One region of the Aeromonas sp. MdU4 genome, then DNA from elsewhere that is predicted to be linked to it. Evidence: riboswitches for the same ligand, from Rfam matches in the RefSeq annotation. Region 1 holds a riboswitch; each other region holds the start of a gene.
The links. Region 1 has a riboswitch for cyclic di-GMP ahead of ACE1BR_RS11670 (glycosyl hydrolase family 18 protein). Riboswitches for the same ligand answer to the same signal wherever they lie in the genome.
Positions count from the first base shown of each region.

Region 1 (4,831 bases):
CCGAAGTAGCTCTTGAACTCGCCATTATCGAAGGTGCCGCACGGCCACTGTTGACCCTGCCATACCGTGGGGTTGCACTCGGCGTTGTAGCCGCCACGCATAGTTTCATTCCAACCCATTTCCCGTACATGGACCAGCGCCTGCCGCCACTCGGCTTCCGGGCGCCAGCTCTCATGGCCGCCGGTCTCCTGAGCGAAGTGGGCAAACATGGTCGCCAGGGTCTTGCGGCAGATGGCATCGGCATCGCGACCATCGCTGTAGTCACTGCACAGGGCCGGAAACTTGGCAACTGCCTGCAGCAGACCACGATAGCTGTACTCGGGGGCACGCAGGGGGAAGAGGTAGTTGAACTGGCTCTCGCTGAGCAGGCTCTCCACCAGTTTGACGTTGTCCGGGTTATCGGCACGGCCCGGTTGCACTGCTTCTACCACCAGATTGTCACGGGTAGCGATAGAGGCCTTCACAACCGCCATGGCAGGGAAGTCGGTCAGCGCTTTCTCTTTGGCAGCCAGCTCGGCCTGGCTCATATAGACCGGGGTGGTACCGCCATCCGGCGGCGTCGGGGTCGGTGGGGTTGGCTTGTCACCACCGTTACCATTGTCCGGCGGGGTCACCTCCCCTTCGCCGATCAATTTCCACGGGGTATCCCACTCATTGGCAACCGTGGTGCCGGGGGTCTGGCCCGGGTTGACCCACCACTTGGCCTCAAACAGCTGGCCGTTGTAGTTGACCTGGCTACCGCCCGGATAGGATTTGTTGATGTCGTATGCCTCGGCGGCCCACAGGTGGCCGCTCAGCATCAGGCCGGCAAGCAGAAGGGTGATGCGATTTTTTTTCATTATTGTTGCTCTCTGACTAAGGTTTTCAACAGAAAAGGTTGGGGTCTCATAAGACCCCGCAACCATCATAGTGATCTCGGCTTAACGGCAGCTGGCCGCACCGACATCCAGCCAGACATCGTGCTTGCCCGGCTCGTTGCCCTGGGTCCACCACTTGGCCTTCCACTGACGACCGTTGTGGTTGGTCAGATCCCCGCCGTTGTAAGCAACGGTGGCGTTCCAGCCCAGCTCAACCTGACTCAGCAGTGTCCACTGATCGGCACCGCGGCTCGGCTCATTGCCCTGAGTCCAATACTTGGCACGCCACACCAGCTGGTTGTGGCTCACCTTGTCACCGCCGTTGTAGACCTTGCCAGCCTGCCATGCGGGGACGTTGGCCGCTTCCGGGTCGGTGGTGTTGCAAGACCCCCCCTCACCACCTTCATTAACCGGGGTGACGGTAAGACGGGTTGCCGCGTTGGCGTCGAGGGAACCATCAGATACGGTCACAGAGAGGTCATAACCGGTCTCGACATCGACTGCCGGGCCGGTAACCACCAGGGTGGCACTGTTCTGGCCGGTGGTCGTGATGCCAGCTGGCACTTGCCATTGGTAGATCAGCTCGTCGCCATTGGGGTCGGATGCCTTGGCGGTGATGCTCACCTGCTTGCCCTCTTCCACCTTGACGCTGGCGGGCAGAGTCACCACCGGAGGCAGATTGGGTTGCGGCGCCTTGTTGGTTACCACCACCTGATCCTTGGCACTCAACTGATGGTCATCGGTGACAGTCAGCTCGAACAGCAACGCAGTATCGGCGCTCACTGCGTTCACATCGACCCGCACCTTGGCCTGCGAGGTATCGCCCAGCACGGCCTGCGGCCCGGAGAGCTGCTTCCAGCTGTAGGTCAGGGTGCCTTTCTCCGGATCGTGGGAGGCGGAACCATCCAGCATCAGCGTGGCCGGACCGGTCACGGTCACATCGCTGCCAGCATTGGCTACTGGCGGCTTATTGGTGGGCGGGGTGACCCCTTCCCCGTGGCCGAGACCTTCATGCATGGCATTGAGGATGTCGCCGTTGTCGGCATCGATCTCCCAGGAGAAGAGACCACCCAGCTTGTTGGCCAGCACATATTGGCCTCTCGCCTTGACCGAACGCTCATTGTCATAGGTGATCAGCTCGCCGGTAGAGGGCTTGAACAGGGTGGCCGCTTCGGCAGTCTCGTCGTAGTTGTACTCCCAGCCCGCCCCCATCCGGTTGTTGACGATGTCGCGGTAATCGACCACGCCATCTTCCCAAGTCCCCTTGATCTTGCCAGCCGCGGTACCGGTGAAGGGATCATTGCCCTGATAACCGCTGACCCCTTGCCAGCCACGGCCATACATGGCCGCACCGAGCACCAGCTTCTCGGCGTCAACGCCCTGAGCCAGCAGTTGCCGCACAGAGGAATCGGTGTTGTAGCGTTTGTTGGCCGAGCCATTGGTCGCTTCATACAGGTTGGCCTGATGGCCCAGCTGGGTATTGCTCCAGGCGCCGTTGTAGTCGTAACTCATGACGAAGAGGTGGTCCATGTACTGCTGGGCAGCCTTGTAATCCACATCCTCAATCTTGTCGTAACCGGCACCGATGGCAGAGGTGAGCTGATAGGTGCGGCCGGTCTCGGCGGCCAGCTCGTCGAGCATGGCGCGCAGATCCTTCATGATCAGCACATAGGTTTCACCATCCTTGGTCTTGTCACCCAGATTGGGGTTGGCACCCTGTCCACCCGGATACTCCCAGTCGATGTCCACGCCGTCGAAGAATTTCCAGGTCTGCAGAAACTCTTTGACCGAGGCGACGAACACGTCACGCTTGGCTTTGTCATGCATAAAATAGAAGGGGTCGGAGAGGGTCCAGCCACCGATGGAGGGGAGGATCTTCAGGTCCGGATAGGCCTGCTTGAGAGCCATCAGGTTACCGAAGTTGCCCTTGTAGGGCTCATCCCAAGACCCCAAAGCACCTTGGGCCATCTGCACTGCCGCATAGGGATCATGGATGGCGACCTTGAAATCTTCCCGCCCCTCACAGGCTCGCTGCAAGGCACGGAAGCTGTTGCCGTTTTCGATCTCTTTGAGGCCATCGTTGAGGCCATCACCACCACAAATCGGGGTGAAACCATAGAGGATATGGGTCAGGTTCTGGGCCGGGATCTTGTCCACGGTAAACTTGCGACCGTAAACACCCCACTCCACATAGTAGGTGCCAACCACCTTGCCGGATTTGTTGGCGTAAGGCTTGTTGTTCTCTTGCAAGACTGGCTTGAGGGGCGCGAGGTGGCTGCCATCGGTATCGGCGACCACTATCTCCTTCTTGTCGGAGAGGGTACAGCCATCGGCATTGCAGAGGGCCACCTGCATCTGATAACGGCCGCCCTTGTGGACTTTGAACGTCGCGGAGCCCGTAGCCGAAGAGGGACCAGACCACACCTCCTTGCCATCCAGCAGCACCTTGGCACTCTGGCCGATATCGCCGCTCCAGATGTTCCAGCTGACGGAGACATCGGCACCATCCTTTATCTTGACCAGCTTGTTGTAGGAGGTTGCCGCGGGATCCACTTCGACAATGGCGAACTTGGTCGGACCCCAGGCGATGGCGGGCTTGCCGGGTGCTGCAGCATAGGCAGCCGATGACGTGAACAGGCTACTGACCACCATGGCCAGCAACGCCGGTTTTGGACTTAGCATATTGCTTTCCTTTTCGTTATGGCGAAACGAAAGGGCGACGCAACACGACAGCTAACACCAAAACGGCCACCTCTTGGCGAAGGCAGCCCGTATAACGCTGTGGTGGCCCCGCTATCCTAGGTCAACATCCCCCTTAGATCGGAAGCTTTGCGTCCCGACTTTTCAATCGGTTTGCCCTTGTCACAATTTTCTTCTTGGTGATAAATAATCACCGATTAACTGTAGGGGAATACAACAGGCCAAGCAAATCCGACCATTGCCAGCGCCCCTGTAAAAAATCGCCGAGTCTGTTTTATTTTTGTGAACTAACTCTTTAAAAACATATAGCTGTGCTCATTACTGTGTTTACACTCAGTTAAGATACGACACGAACACACCACCACATGCAAAATAAACAGTTAAAAATCAATAACTAACAACAATCAGCAAGCGGCGTGATAGTGCAGCCGACATGCATGGCTAGTCACTTTTTCACTCGCATTGGGTTACCCGCACAACCGGTGCTTCCTCCGACCGCCCCATCCAGATACGACAAAAATGTTCGTCTGACCCACTCCGGGCAGAGTGGCGGGTGGACGGTGACTGATCCATATCGGATGTCGGCAACCGCTGATTGACAAGGCGCGCCCTGACAGCTGCACACAAAAAAGGGGCATGCCAGGCATGCCCCGTGACACATTGCTGATTACTTACAACTGGCGGCCCCTACATCCTGCCAAACCTCGTGTTTGCCAGGCTCGTTGCCCTTGGTCCAGTACTTGGCTTTCCACTGGCGACCGTTATAGGTGGTGAGATCACCCCCGTTGTAAGCCACATTGGCATCCCAACCCAGTTGCACCTTGCTCACCAGCGTCCACTGGTCGGCGGTACGGCTCGGTTCGTTGCCCTGAGTCCAGTACTTGGCCTGCCACACCAGCTGGTTGTGGCTCACCTTGTCGCCGCCGTTGTAGACCTTGCCACTCTGCCAGGCAGGCCAGTTGGCGGCATCCGGATCGGTGGCCGAGCAACCGCCCCCTCCGCTGACCGGCTTGACCGTCAGACGGGTGGCGGCACTGGCATCCAGCGCGCCATCGGAGACGACAAGGCTCAGGTCATAGACGGTATCGCCGGTGACATTCGGGCCAGTGACCACCAGGGTCGCACTGTTCTGGCCGGTTGCGGTGAGGCCAGCCGGTACCGTCCACTGGTAAGTGAGCGGATCGCCGTTGGGATCGGAGGCGGTCGCCTTGAGCGACACCAGCTTGCCCGACTCCACAGAGGCCGTGGCAGGCAGACTCACCAGCGGCGGCAAA
Region 1 is NZ_JBHFMW010000021.1:160,731-165,561, forward strand. It holds gene ACE1BR_RS11665 (glycoside hydrolase family 19 protein) at 1-839, opposite strand, end outside; gene ACE1BR_RS11670 (glycosyl hydrolase family 18 protein) at 921-3,539, opposite strand; cyclic di-GMP riboswitch class I at 3,638-3,725, opposite strand; partial or broken gene ACE1BR_RS11675 (glycosyl hydrolase family 18 protein) at 4,225-4,831, opposite strand, start outside.

Region 2 (4,831 bases), on a different contig from region 1:
GAGAGCAAGAGCCTGATGGCGGAAGAGGCCTACAACCCGGAAGGGCTGGCCCAGCGCACCGTGCGCGCTCTCAAGGCCCGCTTCCCGGAGCTGGGGGTGATCACCGACGTGGCGCTCGATCCGTTCACCACCCACGGTCAGGACGGCATTATCGATGACGAAGGCTATGTGCTGAACGACATCACCACCGAGATCCTGATCAAGCAGGCGCTCTCTCACGCCGCTGCCGGGGTCGATATCGTGGCGCCGTCCGACATGATGGATGGCCGCATCGGTGCCATCCGTGCCGCGTTGGAAGAGAACGGCTTCATCAACACCCAGATCATGGCTTACTCCGCCAAGTATGCCTCCTGCTATTACGGCCCGTTCCGCGATGCGGTCGGTTCTGCCGGCAATCTCGGCAAGAGCAACAAGGCCACCTACCAGATGGATCCGGCCAACAGCAACGAAGCCCTGCACGAGGTGGCACTGGATATTCAGGAAGGGGCCGACAGCGTGATGGTCAAGCCGGGCATGCCCTATCTGGACGTGATCCGTCAGGTGAAGGATCAGTTCGGCGTGCCAACCTTCGCCTATCAGGTGAGTGGCGAGTACGCCATGCACATGGCGGCGATCCAGAATGGCTGGCTGAAAGAGAAAGAGTGCATCATGGAGTCCCTGCTCTGCTTCAAGCGGGCCGGGGCCGACGGCATCCTGACCTACTTCGCCAAGCGCGTGGCGCAGTGGCTGAAGGAAGATGCCCGCTAAGCGGGATGAAGGGAATAAACGAGAGGGGAGCCGATGGCTCCCCTCTTTTGTTATGAATGTTGATTACAGCTTGGTCCAGGCATCGCTCCAGTTACTGCCTGTTCCCGGTGCATAGTGGCTGCTGGCGCCGCTACACCAGCCACTGTAGGGGAACGGCTTGCACTCGAAGTTACCGCCCGCGTTGCTGACCCGATCACCGGCTTTATATCCAGTGTTGGGGGTGTAGGCTGGGTAATCACCTTCGCCACCGCCGCTGCTCTCTTCGGTCAGGGCAACCGGGAAGCGCTGTACCACCGCCTGCTGGCCATCCGCCAGACCGGTGATCACGACCTCGTAGCTGCCATCAGTCACGTTGCTGCCCTGCAGTACCAGGGTGGCGGAGCCGCTGACCTTAGTGCTGGTGGCGCCGTGGCGGCGGCCATTTTGTTCCAGGGTTGCGGTGATCTGCACCGGGTTGGTGGTGGTCACGTTGAAGCGGATGCTGACCTGGCCGTTGACGATGGTGTAGTCGGAGCTGATGGCACTGACGGTGAAGTCGCTGCTACCGCTCACGGGGGGCTTGTTGCCACCATTGCAGTCGCTGTCACCCTGCACACGCCAGACTCCCCACTCACCTGTGGTCCCCGGCTCTTCATTCTGGGTCCACCAGCCCGCCAGCCAGGTCTTGCCGTTGTGGCTGACGATGTCGCCGCCCACGTAGACCTTCTTGGCATCCCAGCTGTTTTCACAGATTGCACCCTGCTCCTTGACGGTCACGTTGCGCTGTTGGGTCACCAGCTGACCGGCGCTGTCGCTCACCTGATAGGTGAGGCTGTAGCGACCGACCTTGCTGCTGTCGACGTTGCCGCTGATCTTGATCTGGGCGGTCAGGTCGCCATCTTCTTCGTCATGGGCGCTGACACCCGTCATCGGATCAAACGGGGTACCGAGCTCTATGGTGGTGTCCGTTACGCCGGTAAAGACCGGCTTCATGCTGTAGACCTCGACGGTACGCACCTGTTCGGTGACGTTATTGTCGCGATCACTCACTTTGTAAGTCAGGGGGTAGAGGCCGATACGCTGGGTGTCGACGCTCCCTTCCACCTGGATCTGGCTGGTGAGATCGCCATCTTCCCTGTCGTTGGCGGTCACGCCAGCCATAGGATCAAAGACGGTGCCCTGCTTGATGCGGCTATTGCTCAAACCGCTGAAGACTGGCTTGCCGTTTTCCACCGGGGGCGGCGTGATATTTTGATCGTGGATAAAGGGGCCGTAGCTCTTGATGAAGGATTCGTTGTAGGACTGACCGGCCGCGTTGCGACCCATATCCCAGTTGATGGACCAGGTCATCACGCCACGCAGCGGTTGCCCCTGGCTCTTCAGTTTGTTGAAGGCATCGAACAAGTCCTGCGGATTCTTGACGTAGCCGGTGGCGGCCGCATCGATATTGGTCGGAATGCCGAACACCAGCTTGTCGTGGGGGATCTTGTAGTAGCCGCGGCTGCCGTTGATCAGCGAGTCAGCCATGTAGTAGATGAACTCTTCTTTCAGGGCATCGTTGTTCTGGGCGATCCAGCCCACACCATCGATCCAGATACCATCGCCACCCTGGTTGTAGAACTGGGGGTTGATCCAGTCGTAGTAGCCTTCCAGTGCTTTCAGATAGGGGGTGTAGGCGCCGGTCTCTTTCAGATAGGGGAACTCGGGCGCCATGGTGATGAGGAAGTTTTTTCCCTGGGCGCGGTAGTGATCCTTGACCAGCCGCAGGGCGGCCGGGATCACGGTCTGGTTGTTGGCGGCAGTGATAGCAGTCTGTTCAAGGTCGATATCCAGGCCGTCGAAGCCATAGGTCTCCACCAGCCGGATGATCTCGTCGGCGAACGCCTGCTCCTGACCGGTGCGCAGTTCGATATGGGCATCGGCCCCACCCAGTGCCAGCAGCACGGCACGACCCTGGCTGTTCAGGGTAGCGATCTGCTCGATGAACTGGCTTTCGCTCATGCCGGTGGCGGGGTCAAGGATGAAGGTGGGGATCGGGCTACTGCCATAGACCTTCATGAAGGAGACATCGACCACATTGTATTGCGGGTGGATCTGGTTGAGTTTGACGCAGGGGGCGGTGCCCCTCTGGTAGCCTTCGCCGCCGCACCAGTTGTGCCAGTAGCCGACCACCACGCCGGATTGTGGATTGACCATGCTCTGGCCAGCAGTTGCTGCGTGCAGCATGGGGCTGGCAACGCCGATCAGGCAGCCCAGCAGGGAGAGTTTGAATTTGTTCATCATTGCTCCGTACGTTGCAAAAGGAGGCCCACCACAAGATGGGCTTCGGGGGCAGCCCCGCTGTCATAGGAGAGTCCCTTAGACCGGTGGCTTTGCGTGGTGGCCTTTCGAGCCACATTGCCTTTTTCACCCGACTTCTGTGTGGCACAGATCATCAAGTGTTCCCCTAAATTAGCCGCATATGGTAGGAGGGGGAAGATAAATTAATCAATGATACATTCTATATGTCACCTTTTCGCCAAGGTTAACAATGCCCTGCAAAGCAGGGGGTTGATTGCGGAACTGGTGGGGGGCACGCGTGGGTAAAGCCTGGTGGCGACGGGCTTGATAAGGGGGATTGGCCGCTATTTGCGGGGTCGTTCACGTGCATTCTGGTTGTTCGAGGGGGATGGGATCGTCGCCGGTGGTGTGTGTCATTTGCTGTCGTGGGCTAGTGCGAAGAGGCGTGGTGAGTGTGGGTTGTGAGGCGGCTGGCAAAAAGGGGGCGGGAGTGTGATTCTAGCTTGATTATTGCATGGGTTGCCCACATGTTAGAAAGCCATACAGAGCTGCTAAAGCGGTCTGTTCAAGACCAAACAAGAGGTAACCGGGATGAATAACCCTTTGCTGACAATGGATTCTCTGCCCCCTTTCAGCCAGATCAAGCCGGAGCATGTGCAACCTGCCGTGATTCAGGCGATTGCTGACTGCAAGCAGAAGATCAGCGATGTGCTGGCCCAGCGCGAACCCCATACCTGGGATAGCCTGATCGCCCCGCTGGAAGAGGTAAATGACCGTCTGTCACGGATCTGGTCACCGGTCAGCCACCTCAACTCCGTACTCAACAGCGAAGCACTGCGCGAGGCCCATGATGCCTGCCTGCCGCTGCTCTCCGAATTCCAGACCTATGTCGGTCAGCATGAAGGGCTCTATCAGGCCTATCTGGCCCTCTCCCAGAGCGATGACTTCCCGCTGCTGAGCGGCGCCCAGCGCAAGGAGATCCAGAATACCCTGCGCGACTTCCGCCTCTCCGGTATCGGTCTGTCTGCCGAGGCGCAGCAGCGTTACGGCGAGATCCAGGCTCGTCTCTCCGAGCTGGCCTCCCGCTTCAGCAACAACGTGCTGGACGCGACCCAGGGCTGGAGCAAGCTGGTGGCCGATGCAGCCGAGCTAGCCGGTTTGCCGGAGAGTGTACTGGCAGCAGCCCGTCAGATGGCCGAACTCAAAGGCAAAGAGGGGTGGCTATTCACTCTCGATATCCCATCCTATCTGCCGGTGATGATGTACGCGGACAACCGCGAACTGCGCGCCGAGATGTACCAAGCATTTACCACCCGCGCTTCCGACCAGGGGCCGAATGCAGGCAAGTGGGATAACTCTGCCATCATGAGCGAGCTGCTCACCCTGCGCAGCGAACTGGCCCAGTTGCTGGGTTTTGCCAACTATGCCGAGCTCTCCTTGGCGACCAAGATGGCGGACAAGACCGAACAGGTTGTGAGTTTCCTCACCGATCTGGCGGCCAAATCCCTGCCGCAAGGTAAAACCGAGCTGGAGGAGATCCGCACCTTCGCCACCGAGCAGTATGGTCAGAGCGAGCTGGCTGCCTGGGATCTCGCCTATTACGCCGAGAAGCTCAAGCAGCACAAGTTCTCCATCTCCGACGAGCAACTGCGCCCCTACTTCCCCGCCAACAAGGTGGTGAAAGGGTTGTTCGAAGTGGTCAAGCGGGTGTTCGGCATGAAGGTGCGCGAGCGCCTCGGTATCGACACCTGGCATCCTGACGTGCGCTTCTACGACATCTTCGATGCCGACGACGAGCTGCGCGGCAGCTTCTACCTCGATCTCT
Region 2 is NZ_JBHFMW010000033.1:58,451-63,281, reverse strand. It holds gene hemB (porphobilinogen synthase) at 1-747, shown strand, start outside; gene ACE1BR_RS20120 (immunoglobulin-like domain-containing protein) at 811-3,006, opposite strand; cyclic di-GMP riboswitch class I at 3,054-3,138, opposite strand; gene prlC (oligopeptidase A) at 3,598-4,831, shown strand, end outside.
Region 2: it holds a riboswitch for cyclic di-GMP, as region 1 does, so the genes downstream of both, ACE1BR_RS20120 (immunoglobulin-like domain-containing protein) here and ACE1BR_RS11670 (glycosyl hydrolase family 18 protein) in region 1, are expected to answer to the same signal.

Region 3 (4,831 bases), on a different contig from region 1:
TCCTGCCGCGTTTCTGGCGTAGCGTTTGAGCCAGTCTGCATCGTCCAGCAGGCTGTCACAGAACATCGACTGGGTCTCGGCATAGGCCATCGACGTGGGCGGGAACTCCTGGGAGAAACAGGGGGCGTTGCCGGTGACATTGGCAAAGTGCGCAGCGTGACCGCCCTCGTGGAACAGGGTGTTGAGGCCACTCCAGCCGCTGCCCACCTGCGCCGGATCGGCCAGGCTGGTGAAGTTGACCACCGCCGGTATCCACTCACCCTGCTGGAAGAAGCTCGGTACCGGGCCATGGCAGAAGCCGTTCTCGTATTTCCCCTCCCGGGTCAGCAAGTCCAGGGTCAGGGTCGCACCGCGATACTGGATGCCGAGACGGCGGAAGCTCTCGACCCAGTCCCGCAGCGCCCGTGAGAAGGGCACATAGGGGTCGAGCTGGCGGGTCACATCGCCACTGATGGAGTAGCGCAGGTTGTGGGGCAACAAGGCAGCCTCCCCCTTGGCCGCTTTCAGTTCGGCGAGACTCTGCTGCAGCCGGGCGTCAGTACGGGCGATGAAGTCGTCGAGGATGGCGAACAGCTGATCCGGGCTCATCTGCTCGTTCTTGCGTACCTTGTAGTCGAAGTAGTCGCGATAACCCATGGCCCGGGCAAAGCGGTTGCGCAGGGCGACAATCTCGAGAAAACCACTGCCGACCACCCACTGCTCCAGGGTGTGGAACATGGCGAGCGCACTCTGGCGCACCGCCTCGTTCGGGCTGGCGGCCAATGAGGTGCTGGCGGCAGGCAGACTACCGGCCACCTGCTGGCCCTGTTCGTCCAGCAGGGTCAACTTCAACTCGCGGCGCCGGGCGAACAGATCCGCCTCGGCGGCCACCAGCTCATCCATCAGGGCCGCGGCAGCCGGTTCTTCAATCACGTTGCACTCGAAGAAAGCCAGCCAGCCTTGCAGACCACGCTTGAGATCATCCTGTTCGGCCAGCACCAGCATCTCCCGCAATGCGGGCAAGCGGCCCGGATTGGCACAGAACGCCTTATAGGCCTGCTCGGCAGCGGTGAAACCGGTCTGATCATCGCTGGTGCCCATATAGGTGGCCCAAAAGAGATCCTCTTTGCGTCTGTGTACCTCCAGGTAGTCGGCGTTGAGCTGGTTGAAGTAATTCCTGGCAATGGAACTCATAAATTCCCTCTTGTTATGGGGTCACCCAAACCGGGGCCCGCTCCTTTTTTTGATGAAATGCCAAACCCTTCACACTCTTTGGCAAAAATTGCGCTGGGATGCGCCTCAACACGCTACCACAAAGTGGGTGCTTGCTGTCTGCTGACTATACTGATGTCAAAACACTCATTTAAAAACAGGTGGCAACTTACTGAAAGTAAATGGGTTGTTAATTTTTCATCAACAGGCTGCCGCAGTAACGCGCCATACAAAATCAACAGGGATAATGAGGGTTTAGTCATGTTCAAGCTCGGTGATATCACCGTGAGCCGCAAATTGATCTTGCTGCTCACGTTGGCGTTTGTCGGTTTCGTTGCACTGCTGCTCATTTCGGCCAACGCACTCCAGCGCAATCTGATGAGTGAGCGGGAAGCGCGACTCAATGCGGTATTGAGTCAGGCCATGAGCCAGATCCAGTTTCTGGCCAGCACACTGCCAGCAGAGCAGGCCCAGCAGGAAGCACGCAAGCTGCTGACCAATATGCGTTTTGATGGCAACAACTACCTGTTTGTCATCGACGAGAGCCGCAAGATGCTGGTGCATCCTATCCGCCCGGAGCTGGTCGGCCAGACCATGGGAGAAGGGACGGGAGCCACCGCAGGACAGTTCTGGCACCAGATGGTCGACATCGCCCGCGGTGGCAAGCAGGGCACTTTGCAATATATCTGGACCGGCCCGTCAGGGGAGACCGCCGACAAGCTCTCCATGGTGTCAGGCTATCAACCCTGGGGCTGGATCCTCGGTTCCGGCATGCTGCTGCAGGATATTCAGCAGACCATCTGGGCCCAATACATGAAGATGGGCAGCGCCACGGGCATCATCATCCTGCTGATGGGGCTGCTGGGCTGGCGCATCACCCACTCCATCGTCTCCCCGCTCAACCAGATCAACCACGCAATGCAGCGGGTCGCCAAGGGGGATCTGGTGGTGAGCATTCCGGTACAGGGCAAGGATGAGCTGGGCATGGTCGCCCGCTGCACCAACCAGAGTCTCGATGCCATCCGTCACGCCCTGCTGGAAGCTAGCCTGGGGGCCCGCAACGTAGCCGATGCAGCCCTGCGCATCGCCGCCTCTGCCGAGCAGACCAATCAGGCGGTGACCAGCCAGCGGGATCAGCTGGCCCAGCTCGCCACTGCCATGAACGAGATGAGTGCCACCATCTCCGATGTGGCCGGTCACGCCGAGAACACCGCCCGCGATACCCAGGAGGCGACCGGTGAAGCCGGACTCGGTAACCGTGACGTTCACGCCAGCGTGCACGGCATCAAGGCGCTGGCAACCGAGGTAGAGCAAGCCACCCATCAGGTCAACCAGCTCAAAGAGGGGGTCATGCAGATCAGCGAAGTGACCGCTGTCATCAGCGCCATCTCGGATCAGACCAACCTGCTGGCCCTCAACGCAGCCATTGAGGCAGCCCGTGCTGGCGAACAGGGCCGCGGTTTTGCCGTGGTGGCCGACGAGGTGCGCCAGCTGGCCAGCCGCACCCGCCAATCCACCGAGGAGATCCAGAGCACCATCGCCCAGCTGCAGCAACGGGCCGTCAGCGCAGCCAATGCCATGGATGCCAGCCGCAAGCTGGCAGAGAGCAGCGTCGATCAATCCCAGCAGGCGGGCCAGGATCTCACCCTGATCGTCAACCACATCCAGCATGTCAGCGACATGGCGACCCAGATCGCCACCGCCGCCGAGCAGCAAAGCATGGTGGCCGAGGATATGAACCGCAACGTCAGCGGTATCAACGACTCGGCACTGGAGATGTCCCAGTCCGCTTCGCAACTGGCCCAGGAGAGCGAGCTGCTGGCAGGCCTCTCCCGCAGCCTGGATGAACGGCTCGCGGTGTTCAAATTAAGCAAGGAGTCCATCACCACCCCCATGATCCCGCCCTCTCATCATGCCGCCAGCGAACCGCGAGCTCGCCACTGACGACCTCTGGTAGTGCCATCTTGCCCTGCAACCTGCCAGCCATGCTGGCAGGTTTTTTTTAACCACAAAACATGCGTAAATTATGCACTTTATACGCACACACAACAGCTCGCAGACTGCAGGAAAAAAAAATAAATACTTATAAAACAATATGATTAATTAAAAATTAAACGGTTTCGGCCGACATTAAAACATTTAACTTTAAATAATTAATCAAATTGATACACAATGGCCAAGGCCGAGAATTCGGCCTGTAAATACCCATCGAGTCAATTGGCAAACTAACCGAAAGGTCAGGACGCAAAGCCTCCGGTCTAAAGACGCAGTGTCCAGGATAGCGGGGTTGCCACCCCCAGGTGTGCATCGGGGAACACTCCGGCCAACTGACTGCTCACATCTATCGAACAGAGGAATGTATGGCAGCAAAAATCCAACTCAGTCACATCGCTGCAGCACTGGCACTACTGGCCAGCGGCAGCGCACTGGCACACGGCTATATCAGCAAACCCGAAAGCCGCAACTACCTGTGCAATACCACCGGCAACACCCAGTGTGGTGCGGTGCAGTGGGATCCCCAGAGCGTGGAAGGCCCCTCCGGCTTCCCGCAAGCGGGTCCGCCAGATGGCCAAATTGCCTCGGCAGGCAACCCGCGCTGGGGCGAACTGAACGTCCAGACCAGCGATCGCTGGACCAAACGGGAAGTACAGGCAGGTCCCTTCGCCATCAGCTGGCTCTTCACCGCCAATCACATCACCCGCAACTGGCGCTACTACCTCACCAAGCAGGAGTGGAACCCCAACCAACCGCTAACCCGCGCCTCGTTTGATCTGACACCGTTCTGCGTCATCGACGGCAACATGGTGCAACCACCCAAGCAGATGACCCATAACTGTACCCTGCCAGAGCGAACCGGCTATCAGCTGATCCTTGGTGTCTGGGAAGTGGGCGATACCGCCAACAGCTTCTACAACATCATTGATGCCAAGTTCAAAGATGGCAGCCAGCCACCGCTAACGTGGACTCAGTCTGGCACCATCTACCCATCCATCAACCTCGCGGTGGGTGACAAGGCGATGACCCGAGTATTCGATGCCAACGGCGAACGCCCGGAACTGCAGACCGTGCTGACCATCGCCAATGCCGAACAGGGCCAAAAGAACAACTGGGCCCACGCCCTCGCCAGCAAGATCAACGCCGAGCAGTCGCAGATCCGTGCCGGTCAGCAGGGAGCCGATGGCCAGTTCAACCCTGTCTATGGCATGAACCCGGTCTATCTGAAGCGCGGCAGCAATCTGGAACGGGTCGAAATTGACCTGCAACAGCAGCAGCCGCCCGAGGTAGATGGCATCACAGTCAGCGGCCTAGCCAGCGAGTATGTGCTGGACAACGGCAAGGCAACCCTCGACTTCACCGTCACCGCGCAGGGCGACCTGGCGGTCACCAACACCCTGTATGACCATGGCGGCGCCGCCAAGGGAGAGAGCAGTGCCGATATCAAGGACAGCAGCCACACCTTCTCCATGGCGCTGGCCGGGCTCCAGGCTGGGCATCACCAACTGGTGATCAAGGCAGCACCGAAAGCGGGTGGCGACACCATTCAGCAGACCATGGACCTGATGTTCAAGGAGGCGAGCAGTGGCGGCGACTACCAGTTTGTCTTCCCGAACGATATCAAGTCCTACACTGCGGGAACCAA
Region 3 is NZ_JBHFMW010000006.1:178,560-183,390, forward strand. It holds gene ACE1BR_RS04485 (M3 family metallopeptidase) at 1-1,173, opposite strand, end outside; gene ACE1BR_RS04490 (methyl-accepting chemotaxis protein) at 1,453-3,135, shown strand; cyclic di-GMP riboswitch class I at 3,401-3,486, shown strand; gene gbpA (N-acetylglucosamine-binding protein GbpA) at 3,552-4,831, shown strand, end outside.
Region 3: it holds a riboswitch for cyclic di-GMP, as region 1 does, so the genes downstream of both, gbpA (N-acetylglucosamine-binding protein GbpA) here and ACE1BR_RS11670 (glycosyl hydrolase family 18 protein) in region 1, are expected to answer to the same signal.